Regions from separate parts of the Simplicispira sp. GW247-4R2A genome, predicted to be linked through region 1. Evidence: riboswitches for the same ligand, from Rfam matches in the RefSeq annotation. Region 1 holds a riboswitch; the other holds the start of a gene.
What was found. Region 1 has a riboswitch for S-adenosylhomocysteine ahead of ahcY (adenosylhomocysteinase). Riboswitches for the same ligand answer to the same signal wherever they lie in the genome.

Region 1 (9,809 bases):
GTCAAACGCCTTGTAGACCATGCCAAAGCCGCCCACGCCCAATAGCGACAGGATTTCAAATTCGGCCAGGCGCGTGCCCGCCGGCAGCGCATCAAGGTGGCGCACCTGGGAGCGGTGTTCTGAACGGGAGCTTTCGGTCATGCGGGCGAAGGAGACGTAGCGGGACACAGGCCGGCCAAGGCGCTGGCCGGCTCCATCATCATAGGTTTCCAGGGTCGGTGAGAGCAAAAATGACTTTCTGAGACAAAAATTGCACGTTTTGCGTAGCGCATGGCCGGCGCGCAGGTGCATCTCCTGATTTTCAGCAACAAACATGCCAAACCGGCCCGCAGTGCCCAAGGTCCGGGCAGGCATGGTTACCATCGCCCCATGTTCAGTTACCGCCACGCCTTCCATGCAGGCAACCACGCCGACGTGCTCAAGCACACGGTGCTGATTGCCGTCCTGCAGCACCTCACCGAGAAAGATGCCGCGCTGACCGTCGTGGACACCCACGCCGGTGCCGGCCTGTACCGGCTCGACGGCGACTACGCACGCACCAGCGGCGAGGCAGGCGGGGGCCTGCTGCGCCTGGCAGCGCCTGCGCCAGATGCCGAGCCCCTGGCACCTGCCTTGCAGGCCTACCTGGACCTGGTGCGCTCGTTCAACCATGGCAGCAACTTGAAGGTGTATCCGGGCTCGCCCTTCATCGTCCAGCACCTGCTGCGCGCGCACGACCGGCTCAAACTGTTCGAGCTGCACCCCACCGACGCCCGTGCACTGGCCGGCAACGTGGCGCAGCTGGGCGCCGGACGGCAGGTGGTCGTTTTGGGTGAGGATGGCTTTGAAGGCTGGCGCAAATTCCTACCACCACCAGCGCGTCGCGCTTTGCTGATCTGCGATCCTAGCTACGAAATCAAGAGCGACTACGCCAAGGTGCTGGACCTTGCCACCGAGGGCATGAAGCGCTTCCCCACCGGCACCTACGCCGTGTGGTACCCCTTGATTGCCCGGCCCGAAGCGCATGACCTGCCACGCCGCCTGAAAACGCTGGCGACAAAGAGTGGCAAAAGCTGGCTGCACGCCACGCTGACCGTGAAGGCGGGCAAGGTCAAGGAGCTCGCCGACGGCAAGGTGGTGCGCCCTGGCCTGCCGGCCAGCGGCATGTTCCTCATCAACCCGCCGCACACGCTCAAGGCCGCGCTAGCGCCGGCCATGCCGCAGCTCGTCGCACGGCTGGGGCAGGACCAGCACGCGGCGTTCACACTGGAATCAGGCGGCTGATACAGGCGCTGTACGTCCCAGGCGCCGGCACAGTTCCAGCACCGCCTGGCTCTGGTTCATGGTGTAGAAGTGCAGCGCCGGGGCGCCACCGGCGCGCAACTGCTCGCACAAGCGCGTCACCACATCCAGGCCAAACGCCTTGATACTGGCCACATCGTCGCCATAGGACTGCAGGCGCAGGCGGATCCAGCGCGGTACCTCGGCGCCGCAGGCATCAGAAAAACGCAGCAACTGGCTGGAGCTGCCAATCGGCATGACGCCGGGCACCACCGGCACGCGCGCACCTTGGCGCGTGGCGTCGTCCACAAAGCGGAAGTAGGCGTCGGCGTTGTAGAAATACTGGGTGATGGCGGAATCAGCGCCCGCCTGCACCTTGGCGACGTAGGCGCGCAGATCGGCTTCAGGCGAACGTGCCTGCGGGTGCACCTCGGGGTAGGCCGCGACCTCGATGTGGAACGCATCGCCCGTTTCGGCGCGAATGAAGGCCACCAGGTCGCTGGCGTAATGGAATTCACCGCCTATGCCGTAGCCACTGGGCAAGTCGCCGCGCAGCGCCACCAGGCGCTTGACGCCCATGGCGCTCAGCATGGCGAGCTGCTCGCGCACCGACTGGCGCGTGGCGCCGATGCAGGAGAAATGCGAAGCGGCGGCCACGCCTTCCTGCAGGATTTCGCGCACCGTGTCGAAGGTGCCCTGCTGGGTGGAACCGCCGGCGCCGTAGGTCACCGAGCAGAACTCGGGCGCCAGCGCCTGCAATTGCTGGCGTACGCCGCGCAGCTTGGCCGCCCCTTCGGGCGTCTTGGGCGGGAAATATTCAAAGCTCACCGGGCAGGCGGCATTAGAGGCATCAGGAATATTGGCAGCGCTCATGCGGCCCTCCTCGCAAAAACAAAAAATTCGCGGTTGCCGTCGCCACCCTCAATAGGGCTTGGGAACCAGCTTTGGACCGTGAGCCCCAGCTCGGCACAGCAGGCGCGGATGCGCTGCTCGACCACCGCGTACAGCGCCGCGTCGCGCACGATGCCGCCCTTGCCTACCTGGCCTGGCTGCAGTTCGAATTGGGGCTTGACCAGCATCAGCAGCGCCCCGCCGTCCGCGAGCAACGGCACCAGCGCGGGCAGCACCAAGGTCAGCGAGATGAACGAGAGGTCGCCCACAATGACCGAGAATTTAGGGTCAAATTGGCCTCCAGCGCTTATTCCATATGCGCTAAAAGCTATCAAATCAGAAGCATCCAGTGCCCGCGCGTTGACCTGCTCGATGCAGGTAACACGCGCATCGCCCCGCAGGCGCGGGTGCAACTGCCCTTGGCCCACGTCCACGCCGACCACATGCGCAGCGCCCTTTTGCAACAGGCAATCGGTAAAGCCGCCGGTCGATTGGCCGATGTCGAGACACTGCGAACCTGCCACATCGAGGCCAGTAGCCGCCAGCGCCCCTTCGAGCTTGAGCCCGCCGCGCGAGACGTAGCGCGCCTCCGAGTTGTCCTGCAGTTGCAACTCGGCATCGTCCGGTACGTTGTCGCCATTCTTGCCCACCGGCTTCCAGGCGCCCTGCCCCACGCGCCACTGCGCGCCGCCCGCCAGCAGCCGCTGCGCCTGCGCGCGCGAAGCGGCGAGGCCGCGTTCGACAAGAAGTTGGTCAATTCGCATGGAGTTCCGATGGTTTTTTTGTTTCTCTGCCCTGTCAGCGCATAGCGAGCGGCCCGCAGGCTAGGCGCTGGAGGACCCGGAAACCGGAACGTAGCGGCGCTACGTGAGGATTCACGGGAGGCCCCGCAACGACGCCTGCGGGCCGCGCAGTAGCGCCCGTTAATAGCGGTAGGTGTCGGGTTTGTAGGGGCCCTGCTTGGGCACGCCAATATAGGCCGCCTGCTCGTCCGTCAGCTCGCTCAGCATGGCGCCCACCTTCTTCAGGTGCAGGCGCGCGACCTTTTCGTCCAGGTGCTTGGGCAGCACATAGACCTTGCCGTTTTCGTAGTAGTCGCTGTGCGTGAACAGCTCGATCTGGGCGATGGTCTGGTTGGCGAAGCTCGACGACATGACGAAGCTCGGGTGCCCCGTACCGCAGCCCAGGTTCACCAGACGCCCCTTGGCCAGCAGGATGATGCGCTTGCCATCCGGGAAGATCACATGGTCCACCTGCGGCTTGATCTCTTCCCATTCGTACTGTTCCAGCGTGGCGACCTGGATTTCATTGTCGAAGTGGCCGATGTTGCAGACGATGGCCTGGTCTTTCATGGCCAGCAGGTGCTCGTGCCGGATCACGTCGCGGTTGCCCGTGGTGGTCACGAAAATGTCGGCCTTGTCGGCGGCGTATTCCATGGTGACGACCTTGTAGCCTTCCATCGCCGCCTGCAGGGCGTTGATGGGGTCGATCTCGGTCACCCACACCTGGGCCGAGAGCGCGCGCAGCGCCTGGGCACTGCCCTTGCCCACGTCGCCGTAGCCGGCCACACAGGCCACCTTGCCGGCAATCATCACGTCGGTGGCGCGCTTGATGCCGTCCACCAGCGATTCACGGCAGCCGTACAGGTTGTCGAACTTGCTCTTGGTGACCGAGTCGTTCACGTTGATGGCGCGGAACAACAGGGTGCCCTTGGCCGACATTTCCTTCAAGCGGTGCACGCCGGTGGTGGTTTCTTCGGTCACGCCGATGATCTCGGCACCCTTGCGGCTGTACCAGGTCGGGTCCACGGCCAGCTTGGCCTTGATGGCGGCGAACAAACAGGTTTCCTCTTCGCTGGTCGGGTTGGCGATCAGCGAGGCGTCCTTTTCGGCGCGCTTGCCCAGGTGCATGAGCAGCGTGGCGTCGCCGCCGTCGTCCAGGATCAGGTTCGGGCCTTCGCCGGGGGTGTTGGCCGCGCCGAAGTCGAAGATGCGGTGCGTGTAGTCCCAGTAGTCGGCCAGCGACTCGCCCTTGATGGCAAACACCGGCGTGCCACCCGCAGCAATCGCGGCGGCGGCATGGTCCTGCGTCGAGAAGATGTTGCACGAGGCCCAGCGCACCTGCGCGCCCAGGGCCTGCAGCGTCTCGATCAGCACGGCGGTCTGGATGGTCATGTGCAGGCTCCCGGTGATGCGCGCGCCCTTGAGCGGCTGCTTGGCAGCGAATTCCTCGCGGATGGCCATCAGGCCGGGCATCTCGGTTTCGGCGATGCGGATTTCCTTGCGGCCCCAGGCAGCCAGGCCGATGTCGGTAATGGCGCAGTCAATGGAATCAAGTGGGGGGGTACGGGCGTTCATGGGTGGCTCCAAAAGCTGTTTTGAAACACCACCTGCCGCGAGGGGGATTGAGAGCCCATCGCACGCAAGGTGGATGAGCGTCGTTGCACAGCGGATCTGTGAGCCTGTCGAACTGACAGACCGTTCGGCCCGGCCTCCCGAGCCTCACGCCTGCTGAAATAGCGGGACGCTGCAACGCTCCTCGGGAGAAGAACGCGGATTATATCGGCGTGCGTGCCCGCAGGCGCAGTGCCATCGCCAGCGCGCCCGCCAGCAGCACCAGCGAGAACCCCACCAAGGCCGGCCAGCGCCCATGCTCCCAGAACCAGCCACCCGCCGAACCCAGCACGCTGGACCCCAGGTAGTACGCCAGCAAATACAGCGAGGACGCATGCCCCTTGGATTGGCGCGCCAGTTGCCCCACCCAGCCACTGGCGACCGAATGCGCCACGAAGAAACCAAAAGTGAGCACGGCAATGCCCACAATCACCCAGAGCAGCGGCGCCACCAAGGTCAGCACCACGCCAGCGGCCATCAGCGCCACACCGCCCACCAGCACCGGCGCGCGCCCCAGCCGGTCCGCCAGTGCACCCGCCGTGGGCGAAGCAAGGATGCCAAACAGGTAAACGCAAAAGATGAGGCCGATCTGCGTCTGGCTCAAGCCATAGGGCGGCAGCGCCAGGCGAAAGCCCGCGTAATTGAAGAGCGAGACAAACACCCCCATCAGCGCAAAGCCCGACAGGAACAGCAATGGCAAGCCGGGCGTGTGCAAGTGCGCGCGCCAGGCGTCCAGATGAAACCGCAAGCTCTGCGACTGCCGCGTGCCAGACGGCACTGCCCCGCTGGTTTTGGGCAGCAGCCGCACAAACCCGATCGCTGACAGCAGCCCCAGCGCGCCAATGGTGGCCATTGCTGCGCGCCAGCCAAATTGGTCGGCCAGCGCACTCATCCCCACCCGCCCGGCCATGCCGCCAAAAGCCGTTCCGCCAATGTAGAGGCCCATGGAGAACCCCAGCCCGCGCGGGTGGATCTCATCGGCCAGATAGGCCATGGCCACGGCGGGCACACCGCCGAGCAAAATGCCCTCCAGCGCCCGCGCCACCAGCAGCGCGCCCCAGGTGGGCGCCACGGCGGCTAGCACATTGCATACCGCCGCCAGCGCCATGGAGGCAAACATCAGCCGCCGTTTGTCCCGCCCTTCCGACAAGGCGCCGGCGACAAAGATGGCCACCGCCAGGCACCCGGCACTGACCGACAGCGCCAGCGAACTGCCCGCAGCCCCCAGGCCAAAGTGCGCCGCCAGCTCCGGCAGCACCGGCTGCACGCAGTACAGCAACGAGAAGGTTGCGAAACCTGCCATAAACAAGGCCAGGCTGATGCGCCGGTAGGCGGGCGAACCCGCTTGCACCCAGGTGCGGGTGGCGGGCGATGGGTCGGATTCCTGCATGGGCGCAACTGTGACACGGGCGCGCGAACCCTGCTCTGCTTATCGGCCCCGTAAAATCAACGCGCTTTAAGCACGCATGCCCTGCCGTGCGCCTGCTCACCCCCTGAATTCTGGATCTCCCTTGTCCTACGCCTCTGAAACCCGGCGCCGCCGCACCTTTGCCATCATTTCCCACCCCGACGCCGGCAAGACCACGCTGACGGAGAAGCTCTTGCTGTTCTCGGGCGCGATCCAGATCGCCGGCGCCGTCAAAGGCCGCAAGGCCAGCCGCCACGCCACCTCCGACTGGATGGAGATCGAGAAACAGCGCGGCATTTCAGTAGCGTCAAGCGTGATGCAGATGCTCTACCGCGAGCACGTCATCAACTTGCTCGACACCCCCGGCCACAAGGACTTCTCGGAAGACACCTACCGCGTGCTGACCGCCGTCGATTCGGCCTTGATGGTGATTGACGCCGCCAACGGCGTGGAAGCGCAGACGCGCCGCCTGATCGAGGTCTGCCGCCAGCGCGACACCCCCATCATCACCTTCGTCAACAAGATGGACCGCGAAGTGCGCGACCCGCTGGACATCATGGACGAGGTCGAGCGCGAGCTGGGCATGCCCTGCTGCCCCATGACCTGGCCGGTGGGCCAGGGCAAGCGCTTTGGCGGCATCATCAACCTACGCACCCAGGCGATGACGGTGTTCGAGTCGGGAAGCGAGCGCCGGCCCCAGGATTTCGAAACCATTCCCCTCACCGAAACCGCCCGGCTGCAAGCACGCTTTGGCAGCGAGTTCGATACCGCCATGGAAAGCATGGAACTGGCGGTGGGCGCGTCGCCCACCTGGGACCATGCGCAGTTTCTGGCGGGCAAGCTCACACCCGTGTTCTTCGGCTCGGGGGTGAACAACTTCGGCGTAATGGAAGTGCTCGACGCCCTGGTGGACATGGCCCCGCCACCCGGCCCGCGCATCAGCACGCTGGAAGTCAACAAGCAACCGGTGGTCAAGACCGTCCAGCCCGAGGACGAAGGTTTTTCTGGCGTGGTCTTCAAGGTGCAGGCCAACATGGACGCCAACCACCGCGACCGCATCGCCTTCGTGCGCGTGGCCTCGGGCAAATACCAGCCCGGCATGAAGCTCAAGGTACAGCGCACCGGCAAGGAGCTGCGCCCCACCAGCGTGGTCACCTTCATGAGCCAGCGCCGCGAAGCTGTCGAAGAAGCCTACGCCGGCGACATCATCGGCTTCACCACGCACGGCGGCGTGCAGCTGGGCGACACCATCACCGATGGCGCCAACCTGCAGTTCACCGGCCTGCCGTTTTTTGCCCCCGAGCTGTTCATGACCGTGGTGCTCAAGAACCCCTTGCGCACCAAACAACTGCAGCAAGGCCTGGCCCAGCTGGGCGAAGAAGGCGCCATTCAGGTCTTCAAACCCGACACCGGCGGCAACATGCTGCTGGGCGCCGTGGGCCAGCTGCAATTTGAAGTGGTGCAGCACCGCCTGAAAGGCGAATACGACGCCGACGTGCGGCTGGAGGGCTGCCAGTACACGGGTGCGCGCTGGATCACCGCCGACACCCCGGCCGAGCTGCGCGAATTTGAAAATGCCTACCCGCTGCGCATGGCGCACGACGCGGCCAACACGCTGGCCTACCTGTGCACCAGCCCCTACGACGTGCGCCTGGCACAGGAACGCTTTCCCAAGATCCACTTCCACCCGCTGCGCGAGCATGCGGGGCTGGCGCTGCAATCGGGCGGTTGATGGGCACACGCCTCCAGCCTCTCCCGGCCTGGCAACCGCCTGCCAATCTGCTCGGCATCTTCACCGACATCGACGACACCCTGACCACGGACGGGGCCATCACCTCCGACGCGCTGGCTGCCTTGCACGATTTGAAGGCGGCCGAGCTGCACGTGATTCCCATCACCGGGCGGCCCGTGGGCTGGAGCGAGCGCTTTGCCGCGGCCTGGCCGGTGGACGCCGTGGTGGCCGAGAACGGCGCGGTCGCCCTGCGCCTCGAATCGTCAGAAAATATAAGCGAAAATGGCCTCCAGCGCTTATCGGACAAGCGCTTGCAGCTATCAAAAATATACCAACAAGATGCCGCTACACGGGCCGTCAACTTTGCTGCCATGCGCGCAGTGCTGGAGGCTATCGAGCGCCAGGTGCCCGGTGCCCGGCGGGCGCAGGATTCGGCCGGCCGCGAAACCGACATCGCCATCGACCACAGCGAATTCACGCACCTGCCGCAAACCACGATCGATCGGTGTGTCGGCCTGATGCGGGAGGCGGGCATGGTGGCCACGGTGAGCAGCATCCACATCAACGGCTGGTTTGGGGCGCACAACAAATGGGAAGGTGCACGCTGGATCGTGCGCGAGCTGTTCGGGCGCGAACTGGCGCAGGAGACGGCCCGTTGGGTCTATGTGGGCGATTCAAGCAACGACCAGATCATGTTCGAGCATTTCGGGCACAGCGTGGGCGTCGCCAACATTGCGCGCTTCGTCCCCCAGCTCACCCATTTGCCGCGCTTCGTGACACGGGGCGAGCGCGGCACGGGATTTGCCGAATTGGCGCGGCACCTGCTGGCAACACATCCGGCTTGACGCTTCCCACCTGGGGTAGGGAGCCAGCATCAACTTGGCGCGGGCGCAGCGTCCGCTGGCACCAGCACCACGCGGTTGCGCCCGGCCTGCTTGCCGGCGTACATGGCCGCATCGGCCCGCGCCATCAGCGCATTCAGGTCTTCCCCCGGCTGGTGCTGGGCCACGCCAGCGGTGGCTGTCACTGCAACCGCCTGATCGCCGACCATCGCAGGCGTTGCGGCCAGCAAGTCGTTGAACCGCTGCAGCACCGTGCCAGCCCGTTGCAGATCGACGTCTGGCAACAGCACCGCGAATTCTTCACCCCCCACCCGCGCCGCCATGTCGGCACCACGAAAGCTGCGAGCGCACACCTCGCCCACCCCGCGTAGCACCGCATCGCCGCCGGCATGGCCGTGGGTGTCGTTCACCCGTTTGAAATGGTCGAGGTCAAACATGGCCAGCGACAGCGGCTCGCTGCGGCGCTGCGCGCGTGCCGATTCAGTAGCGAAGCGTTCAGCAAGCGCACGTCGGTTGGGCAGCCCCGTGAGCAAATCCGTGAAGGCCTGGCGCTCAAGTTCGCCCTGCAGGGCCACGCGCCGGACGACTTCATCTTTCAGTTCCCGGTTGGCGTCCAGCAACTGGCGGCGCAGCAGGAATTCCAGCCGTTCCGTCTTTTGCTGGCGCAGCGCTGCCGCGTAGCCCAGCACGGCCGGCAGGGCCACCAGGAAAGCCGTTCCGACCTTCACCGACGCGTCCGCTGTCGTGGCCCAGACACTGAGCGTGGCGCCGATGGCACCAAACAGCGCCACAGGAGCAGCCATGGCCACACGCACCGGTACGAACAGGAACAGCATGACCTGGATGACCATGATCGCCCCGGTATTGAACGCCCGGATATCTGGTCGCAGCCCGTAGAGCAGAAAAAAGAACGAATACCCCAGTAAGGCCAGGCCAACAAGCACGTACCCTTGCAAGGCCAGGTTCGGTCTGCGCTTGAATGCCTCTGCGGCACCCAGAAGGAGCAATGCGAACACGCCCCGGTAGGCCGCCAGAATCCAGAAATTCGGCACGGCACCCAGGGCGAGGTAATCGGGCACCGCAAACACAGCCATCAGTGCTGCCCAAAGCACCAGGCCCGCGCGCTGCTGCGGCAGCACCCGGGACAGCGTGCTCGCGCGAAAATCCTGCTCCAGCGCGGGCTCGACAAACTCCCCACGCAAGGGCCAGATACGGTCCGGCGACTGGTCGGCAGCAAAAGTGGGGGGCGATTCGGACATGGCGCCTGCATGGTAAGGCGACTG
Region 2 (9,809 bases), on a different contig from region 1:
CCATGCATCCAATGATTCAGGGGCAAGGTGAACGCAACGTTCAAGGGCATTCAACGCTGGCAGCAATTGGCCGCTTTGGTAGTGTGCAATTCCCAATGCCAGGCAAATATCCGGCCGATCCGGCTGCAATAGGTAAGCCCGCGTGTAATGTGCAGCGGCTAGGTCCGTGGCGCCCACGCTGCGAGCAGCGTCACCCGCGACCATCAGCGTGGGAACATGGTTGGGCCGAAGCGCCAGACTCTCCTGCGCATAGTCACCCGCTTCTTTCGGGTGCCCCCGCTGCATACTCAGAACGGCAAGCAGCTGGTGAACGGCAGGCTGTGCCGGGTAGGCTGCTTCCACCCGCCTGCACAAATCCCACGCGTGCTCCATGTCCCCCGCATTTGCGCAAGCAATCACCGCGCCCAAGTCGTTTTCAAAAGACATGCCAGCCACTCCAGGAGGTTGCATTGTGCCCATCGCTTCACGCCTTCGCCAGGGCGTGAGCAGGCTCAAAGGATGTCCTGCATCACGCTGCGCGAGCACCGCGCCGAGCGGTACATGGTCGCGCATGGCGCCTGCACGGATCAGTCAGCGGCCAGCACAGGCGGTGCGGGTGGCGTCGGGGTTTGGCCCATGCCGCCACTGCAAAGCACGGAGCATGTCAGGCGCGTCAGACTGGCGCCCTGATGATGCTATTGTCATGATAGCTGTAAGCGCTTAACGGATAAGCACTAGAGCCCTATTTGACTACAAATTCGGACCGAGCAAGCGGCGCAGCTCGGCCTCGTCCATGCCGCGCCGCGCCGCCATGTCCTGCACCTGGTCTTCGCCAATGCGCCCCACGCTGAAATACTGGCTCTCGGGGTGGCCGATGTAGAAGCCGCTCACGCTGGCTGCCGGGTGCATGGCCATGCTGTCGGTCAGTTCCATACCGATCTCTTCGGCCTGCAGCACGCGGAACAGCTCGCGCTTGGCGCTGTGGTCCGGGCAGGCCGGGTAGCCGGGGGCGGGGCGGATGCCTTGGTACTTTTCGGCGATCAGCGCGTCGTTCGACAGCTGCTCATCCTTCGCGTAACCCCACAGGTCGGTGCGCACGCGGTGGTGCAGGCATTCGGCAAAGGCCTCGGCCAGGCGGTCGGCCAGGCTTTTGAACAGGATGGCGGAGTAGTCGTCGAAGTCCGCAAGGAATTCCTGCGCCTTTTTCTCCACGCCCAGGCCGGCGGTGACGGCAAACATGCCGGCATAGTCGGCAATGCCGCTGTCCTTGGGGGCGACGAAATCGGCCAGGCAGCGGCTGGGGCGCATGATTTTTTCGCCGTTCGGGCCGTCAACGGCCAGCTTCTCGGTCTGCTGGCGCAAGCCGTACCAGGTGGTCAGCACCTGGCTTCGGCTCTCGTCGGTATAGAACTCGATGTCGTCGCCGACGCTGTTGGCGGGGTACAGCGCCATGACGCCATTGGCCTGCAACCAACGGCCGTCGATGATTTTCTTCAGCAGCGCCTGGCCGTCGGCGAACACGCGGGTCGCCTCTTCGCCGACGATCTCGTCCTTCAGGATGGCGGGGTACTTGCCGGCCAGGTCCCAGGTCTGGAAGAACGGGCCCCAGTCCATGTAGGGCACCAGCTCGTTCAGGTCGAAATTCTTGAACACGCGCCGGCCCAGCGCACGCGGTGGCGTGGGCGTGAACGCGGTCCAGTCGATGGCGGTGCGGTTGGCACGCGCCTGCGCCAGCGTCCACATCGGCGTCTGCTTCTTGTTGGCGTGCTGGGTGCGCACGTGGTCGTAATCGGCTCGCACTTCCTGCAGGAAGGCCTCGGCGCCCTCGCCGAGCAGGCTTTGCGCCACGCCCACGCTGCGCGACGCATCGGGCACATAGACCACCGGGCCGTCGTAGTGCGGCGCAATTTTCACGGCGGTGTGCACGCGCGAGCAGGTGGCGCCGCCGATGAGCAGCGGGATCTTCTTGACGCGGAAGTGGTCGTCCTTGTGCATCTCGGCGGCCACGTACTGCATTTCTTCCAGGCTGGGGGTGATCAGGCCCGAGAGGCCCACGATGTCGGCCCCCTCGGCCTTGGCGCGCGCCAGAATCTCATGGCAGGGCACCATCACGCCCATGTTGATGACCTCGAAGTTGTTGCACTGCAGGACGACGGTGACGATGTTCTTGCCGATGTCGTGCACGTCGCCCTTGACGGTGGCAATGACGATCTTGCCCTTGGTGCGCACATCGCGCCCGGCGAGTTCGTCCTGGCGCTTTTCCTCCTCGATGTAGGGAATCAGGTGCGCCACGGCGAGCTTCATGACGCGTGCCGACTTCACCACCTGGGGCAGGAACATCTTGCCGGCGCCGAACAGGTCGCCGACGATGGACATGCCGTCCATCAGTGGCCCTTCGATCACGTGCAGCGGGCGCCCGCCCTTGGCCAGGATCTCCTGGTAGGCCTCTTCGGTGTCTTCGACGATGAAGTCGGTGAAGCCGTGCACCAGCGCGTGGGAGAGGCGCTCGCCCACCGGCTTGGGCGCTTCGGGTGTGCCGCGCCATTCGAGTTTTTTGCTCTCGTCCTTGGCGCCGCTTTTCGCCGTTTCGGCCACTTCGAGCAGGCGTTCGGCGGCGTCGGGGCGGCGGTTGAGGATGACGTCCTCCACGCGCTCGCGCAAGGTGGGTTCGAGGTCGTCGTACACGCCCACCATGCCGGCGTTGACGATGCCCATGTCCATGCCGGCCTTGATGGCGTGGTACAGAAACACGGTATGGATGGCCTCGCGCACCGGGTCGTTGCCACGGAAGCTGAACGACACGTTCGATACACCGCCCGACACCTTGGCGCCGGGCAGGTGCTGCTTGATCCAGCGCGTCGCCTCAATGAACTCGACCGCGTAGTTGTTGTGCTCTTCAATGCCGGTGGCCACGGCAAAGATGTTGGGGTCGAAAATGATGTCCTCGGGCGGGAAGCCCACCTCATCGACCAGGATGCGGTAAGCCCGCTCGCAGATGCCGATTTTGCGCGCGTAGGTATCGGCTTGTCCTTGCTCGTCAAACGCCATCACCACGGCCGCGGCGCCGTAGCGGCGCACCAGCGTGGCCTGCCGCTTGAAGGCCTCCACGCCTTCCTTCATGGAAATCGAGTTGACGATGGGCTTGCCCTGGATGCAGCGCAGCCCCGCCTCGATCACCTCCCACTTGGAGCTGTCCACCATGATGGGCAGGCGGGCAATGTCGGGCTCGGACGCAATCAGGTTCAGGAAGCGCACCATGGCCGCCTTGCTGTCGAGCATGGCCTCGTCCATGTTGATGTCGATGACCTGGGCGCCGTTCTCCACCTGCTGGCGCGCCACGGCCAGGGCATCCTCGAACTGGCCGTTCAGGATGAGGCGCGCGAAGGCCTTGGAGCCGGTAATGTTGGTGCGCTCGCCCACGTTGACGAAGAGCGAGGCGGCGTCGATGGAAACGGGCTCAAGGCCCGAAAGGCGCATCGGAGGCACGGAGACGGAAGCAGTCGGCGGGGAAGAGATTTCAGGCATGCGGCTCACCAAGGCAGTTCACGGGAAACAGACTGGTGAGCGCCGTTCGGGGCCTGTTTGCGCCCCACCCAAGCCTGACGCACGGGAGCGCCAGAAGGCTCCCGGCGCTGCAGCGCTCCTTGAGAGGGCATGATTTTAGACCGCGTTGCCTCGCGCCTGCAAAGCCGTGGCGCGCTTGCCGAGGCAGGTGCGCCAGCGGATGGCGCGCCGCAGACGCTCGTGTCACACATGTCGAGGTAGACCTTGGGGCGTGCAGGCGGTGATTTTCCGGCTTGGTACATCGCCGTGCATCACCACCGGTACCCGCTTTCTCCGTTGCCGCCTTCCCGATTCTGGTGCGATGCGCCGCCGGGCCAACGGCATCGAATGGCTGGGGGGTTCCCACGGGCCACAGGACAGCGCCATGTCAGCGGGAGGCACGAAAATAACCGGTTGACCCCATTTCCCTTTAAGGAACCCAGCGCATGAGCACGAAGCAACCGACCATCATTTACACGCTGACCGACGAAGCTCCAGCGCTCGCCACGGCGGCCTTTTTGCCCATCGTGCGCGCCTTTGCCGCGCCGGCTGGCATTCACGTGGAGACCAGCGATATTTCGGTGGCCAGCCGCATCCTCAGCCAGTTCCCCGAGTACCTGACCGAAGCCCAGCGCGTGCCCGACAACCTGGCAATGCTGGGCAAGCTCACGCTTTCGCCCGACGCCAACATCATCAAGCTGCCCAACGTCAGCGCATCGGTATCGCAACTGGGCGCCGCCATCAAGGAGCTGCAGGGTAAGGGTTACGCCATTCCCGACTACCCCGAGAACCCGACGACGGATGAAGAGAAGGACATTCGCGCCCGCTACAACAAGTGCATTGGCAGCGCCGTGAACCCGGTGCTGCGCGAGGGCAACTCGGACCGGCGTGCCCCAAGGGCGGTGAAGGAATACGCCCGCAAGCACCCGCACAGCATGGCCGAGTGGAGCCAGGCATCGCGCTCGCATGTCTCGCACATGCACCACGGCGACTTCTACGCTGGTGAAAAATCGCTCACGATTGGCAAGGCCTGCGACGTGAAGATGGAGCTGGTCGGCAAAAGTGGGAAGACGGTGGTGCTCAAGCCCAAGCTGTCGCTCAAAGATGGCGAGATCATCGACAGCATGTTCATGAGCAAGAAAGCCCTGCTCGCCTTCTACGAAAAAGAGATTGAAGACGCCTACAAAACCGGCGTGATGTTCTCGCTGCACGTCAAAGCGACCATGATGAAGGTGTCGCACCCCATCGTGTTCGGCCACTGCGTGCGCATCTTCTACAAAGACGCGTTCGAGAAGCACGCCGAACTGTTCGACGAACTGGGCGTGAACGTCAACAACGGCATGGTCGACCTGTACAACAAGATCAGCACGCTGCCGCAAAGCCAGCAGGACGAGATCAAACGCGATCTGCACGCCTGCCACGCGCACCGCCCCGAGCTGGCCATGGTCGATTCGGCCAAGGGCATCACCAACTTCCATTCGCCCAACGACATCATCGTGGACGCCTCCATGCCCGCCATGATCCGCAACGGCGGCCAGATGTGGGGCGCCGACGGCCGCCTGAAGGACGTCAAGGCCGTGATGCCCGAAAGCACCTTTGCCCGCATCTACCAGGAGATCATCAACTTCTGCAAATGGCACGGCAACTTCGACCCGAAAACCATGGGCACCGTGCCCAACGTGGGCCTGATGGCCCAGCAGGCCGAGGAATACGGCTCGCACGACAAGACCTTTGAAGTACCCGAAGACGGCGTGGCCAATATCGTCGACCTGGCGACTGGCGAAGTGCTGCTCAGCCAGAACGTGGAAGCCGGCGATATCTGGCGCATGTGCCAAGTCAAAGATGCCCCGATTCGCGACTGGGTCAAGCTGGCCGTGACGCGTGCCCGCAATTCCGGCATGCCGGCGGTGTTCTGGCTCGACCCGTACCGCCCGCACGAGGCCGAGATCATCAAGAAAGTGCGCCAGTATTTGAAGGACCACGACACCACCGGCCTCGATATCCAAATCATGAGCCAGGTGCGCGCCATGCGCTTCACGCTGGAGCGCGTGATTCGCGGGCTGGACACCATCAGCGTCACCGGCAACATCCTGCGCGACTATCTGACCGACTTGTTCCCCATCATGGAACTGGGCACCAGCGCCAAGATGCTGTCTGTCGTGCCCCTGATGGCCGGCGGCGGCATGTACGAGACGGGAGCTGGCGGCTCGGCCCCCAAGCATGTGCAGCAACTAGTGGAAGAAAACCACCTGCGCTGGGATTCGCTGGGCGAGTTTCTGGCACTGGCCGTGAGCCTGGAAGACCTTGGTCTGAAAACTGGCAACGCGCAAGCCACGCTGCTGTCGAAAACGCTGGACACCGCCACGGGCAAACTGCTCGACAACAACAAGAACCCTTCACCCAAAACCGGCCAGCTCGACAACCGCGGCAGCCAGTTCTACCTGGCGCTGTACTGGGCGCAAGAATTGGCCGCGCAGACCGAAGACAAGGCCCTGGCGGCCAAGTTCGCGGTGCTGGCCAAAACACTGGCTGAGAACGAGCAGAAGATCGTCGCCGAGATGGCCGAGGTGCAGGGCAAGCCGGCGGATATTGGCGGGTATTACTTGATGAATGTGAAAAAGACGGAGGCGGTGATGCGGCCTAGCGGGACGTTGAATGCGGCGCTGGAGGCTGTGGGGGGCTGATAGCGGTTGTCCTTGGGCGGTTGTGTCCTTGGGCGCTTGCCCAAGGATGCACCTGACGGCAGGCCTGGCGGCGGGCCTGTCGGTGCGCTGCCTACAGAACCGCCCGCTCAGCGATCGTGGGCGCTATCTCCATCCAGCGGAACGATGCGTTCGTTGGTGGAAACCACCTGCCCCTTCGCATCAAAATCAACGTCAAAAAGGGTGTCGACGGTGCCAAGCACGCGGTACGTAAAGGTGGGGCCGGGCTGGTTGCGGTATTTGATGGACTGTGTCGGATGGCCCAATGCGTCGCGGACCTCTGCCATGCTCATGCCGGGGGTGACCAAAGCCTCTTGGCTCTGGCTGATCCAAAAACCACTCGCTGCTTGCGCCAGGGCAGCGCAGAGTGCAAGGCCTGCCGCCACCATCAGGCGCGAAGTGGGGGTGATGTAGGGACGTGCCATGATGTCCTGCTTTCTCAAAGGGCCAAGCTTCAGCGTGCATGCAGATTCGCCTGCATTGAACGCAGCACATTTGGCTGGGTAAGTGCGTCTTGCCAAGCGCCTGCTCAAGCGGCCGAGGCCGGCAGGCCAAACACCCGGTCGAAACACCAGTTGAAGACAAAGGTGTAGCAGAGGAAAAACACCACCAGCCCCAGGTCCATCACCAGCGCCTGCCACAGGCTGACGCCAAACCACCAGGCAAATAGCGGCACCAGAAACAGCACCAATCCGCCCTCGAAACCGATGGCATGCGCCACGCGCCGCGCCAAGCTGCGGCCACGCACGCTCTGGCGCGCTTCCCAGCGTTCGAACAGGGTGTTGAACACCAGGTTCCACAGCACGGCAACGGCTGAGGATGCGGCCGAGATGACGGCGGAATGCGCGGCGCCCTGGCCTGTTGCTGCGGCCAGACCCCATGTGGCGACGGCGATGGCGATGATCTCGTAGATGGTGACATACACCACTCGGCGGCGCAGGCCGTGGAGGCCGGGAATCAAGGCAGTGAAAGACATACGGCGATTCTTGCAGGCTTTCGCCTGTCCGACCGGACGCCAGACTATGCGCGGCGTGCATAAACTTGTAACTGCGCTGCCTTGGACATCGGCATTTCACAGGCCTATGCTTCGCGCTTCGACTGATCCCACAAGGAAATCTTCATGCAACAAGCGTCTGGCTCAGGCACATTGCCCAGCCATCCCCTGCCCTCGTATTTGCAGGCCGACCACCTCGGCCCCTGGGGCAATTACCTCAAACAGGTGGACCGCGTCACGCCCTACCTGGGCTCGCTGTCGCGCTGGGTAGAAACCTTGAAGCGCCCCAAGCGCATCCTGATCGTGGATGTTCCCATCGAACTGGACAACGGCACCATTGCCCACTTCGAGGGCTACCGCGTGCAGCACAACCTCTCGCGCGGGCCCGGCAAGGGCGGCGTGCGTTTTCACCAGGAGGTGACGCTGTCGGAAGTGATGGCGCTGTCGGCCTGGATGTCGGTCAAGACGGCCGCCGTCAACGTGCCGTATGGCGGTGCCAAGGGCGGTATCCGCGTGAATCCCAAGACCCTCTCGCGCGGCGAACTCGAACGCCTGACGCGCCGCTACACCAGCGAGATCGGCCTGATCATCGGCCCGACCAAGGACATCCCCGCACCCGATGTGAACACCAATGAGCAGATCATGGCGTGGATGATGGACACCTACTCCATGAACACGGGCGAAGCCGCTACGGGCGTGGTCACCGGCAAGCCCGTGGACTTGGGCGGCTCGCTGGGCCGGCGCGAAGCCACGGGCCGCGGGGTGTTCACCGTGGGCCTGGAAGCGGCGCACCACACGGGCCTGAAAATCGACGGCGCCCGCGTGGCCGTGCAGGGCTTTGGCAATGTGGGCGGCACCGCGGCCAAGTTGTTCTGCGACGTGAGCGCCCGCCTCGTCGCGGTGCAAGACCACACAGGCACCATCGCCCATGAGGGCGGCATGGATGCTGTCGCACTGCTCGCGCATGTGGCCAGCACGGGCGGCGTGGCCGGATTCCCCGGCGCCGAAAAACTAGCGGACGAAGACTTCTGGGGCGTGCCCTGCGAAATCCTGATTCCCGCCGCGCTCGAGAGCCAGATCACCGCAGAGAACGCCCCCAAGATCCACGCCAAGCTGATCATCGAAGGCGCCAACGGCCCCACCACCCCCGAGGCCGACGACATCCTGCACGACAACGGCGTGCTGGTGCTGCCCGACGTGATCGCCAACGCTGGCGGCGTGACGGTGAGCTATTTCGAGTGGGTGCAGGATTTCTCCAGTTTTTTCTGGACGGAAGACGAAATCAATGCCCGCCTGGTGCGCATCATGAAAGAGGCGTTTGCCGGCATCTGGCAGACGGCGCAAGAGCACAAGGTCAGCCTGCGCACTGCCACCTTCATCGTCGCCTGCACGCGCATGCTCCATGCCCGCGAGATGCGCGGCCTGTACCCATGAAGCGATCAGCGTTGAAAATTTGAGTTTTTTTGCCCTCTAGGGCAACACCAATGGGCGCATGCAGCTATGTTTTTCATAGTTGCATGCGTTTTTTCATGGCGGCATGGGGCATAGGCCCCAAGCGTGCAACGCAGTGTTCGCGGCATAGGCACGGGTTCTGCGCTACAAAGTCGCCATGCCAAGCACTGCCCCCACCCTCATCACCCCGCGCGCCGCCGACCTGGGTCATGGCCTGACCGTGCGGCGTTTGCTGCCCGCAGCGGCCCGGCGCAGCGTGGGCCCCTTCGTCTTCTTCGACCACGCCGGCCCGGTCACGCTGGCCGCCAAAGACACGCGCGCTGCCGATGTGCGGCCCCACCCGCACATCGGCCTGGCCACGGTGAGCTATTTGCTCAGCGGCGAAATCGTCCACCGCGACAGCCTGGGCACGCACACGCGCATCCAGCCCGGCGCCGTGAACTGGATGACGGCCGGGCGCGGCATCACCCATTCCGAGCGCTTCGAGCACCCGGCGTCGTTTGCCGGTGGCGGGCTGGAGCTGCTGCAGTCCTGGGTGGCGCTCCCCGAAGAACTGGAAGAATGCGAACCCGCGTTCGCCCACACGCCTGCCGACGCGCTGCCGGTGCGGGACGATGGCGGCGTGTGGCTGCGCGTGATTGCCGGAACGGTCTACGGTTTGGGCAGCCCGGTGCAAACGCTATCGCCCTTGTTCTATGTGCACGCCGAGCTGCAGGCCGGGGCGGCGCTGACCTTGCCAGACGGCTACAGCGAGCGTGCTGCCTATGTGGCACGCGGAGAAATCGCGTACGAAGGCACGCGCTACACCGCCGGCCAGATGCTGGTGTTCGCGCAGGGCGCCACCGGCGCCCTCACCGCGCCCGCGTCCGCTACGGTCATGCTGCTGGGCGGCGAGCCACTGGGGCCGCGCCATCTGTTCTGGAACTTCGTCTCGTCGCGCAAGGAGCGCATCGAGCAGGCCAAGGCCGATTGGGCGGCCGGGCGCTTTGTACTGCCGCCCGATGACCACGATGAATGGATACCGCTGCCTCCGACACCGGCGCACGGCTAGGGTCGCTGCAACTCAGGCCGGCTGCGGCTCGCGGTAGAAGGGCCGCAGGCGCGGTGCATCCTGGGCCACACCGGCGGCAATTGCCGTG

Region 2: another riboswitch for S-adenosylhomocysteine. It lies ahead of metH (methionine synthase); the one in region 1 lies ahead of ahcY (adenosylhomocysteinase).

What each region holds. Positions count from the first base shown of each region.
Region 1 covers NZ_JBWKZM010000014.1:39,328-49,136, forward strand. The annotation lists gene AC07ZH_RS10980 (serine/threonine protein kinase) at 1-141, opposite strand, end outside; gene AC07ZH_RS10985 (23S rRNA (adenine(2030)-N(6))-methyltransferase RlmJ) at 370-1,263, shown strand; gene metF (methylenetetrahydrofolate reductase [NAD(P)H]) at 1,252-2,133, opposite strand; gene AC07ZH_RS10995 (TlyA family RNA methyltransferase) at 2,130-2,915, opposite strand; gene ahcY (adenosylhomocysteinase) at 3,075-4,508, opposite strand; S-adenosyl-L-homocysteine riboswitch at 4,577-4,697, opposite strand; gene AC07ZH_RS11005 (MFS transporter) at 4,708-5,934, opposite strand; gene AC07ZH_RS11010 (peptide chain release factor 3) at 6,056-7,684, shown strand; gene AC07ZH_RS11015 (HAD-IIB family hydrolase) at 7,684-8,529, shown strand; gene AC07ZH_RS11020 (GGDEF domain-containing protein) at 8,559-9,785, opposite strand.
Region 2 covers NZ_JBWKZM010000013.1:45,793-55,601, reverse strand. The annotation lists gene AC07ZH_RS10550 (CDC27 family protein) at 1-426, opposite strand, end outside; gene metH (methionine synthase) at 730-3,504, opposite strand; S-adenosyl-L-homocysteine riboswitch at 3,535-3,631, opposite strand; gene AC07ZH_RS10540 (NADP-dependent isocitrate dehydrogenase) at 3,969-6,206, shown strand; gene AC07ZH_RS10535 (hypothetical protein) at 6,314-6,649, opposite strand; gene AC07ZH_RS10530 (PACE efflux transporter) at 6,754-7,200, opposite strand; gene AC07ZH_RS10525 (Glu/Leu/Phe/Val family dehydrogenase) at 7,345-8,652, shown strand; gene AC07ZH_RS10520 (pirin family protein) at 8,828-9,721, shown strand; gene AC07ZH_RS10515 (homocysteine S-methyltransferase family protein) at 9,734-9,809, opposite strand, start outside.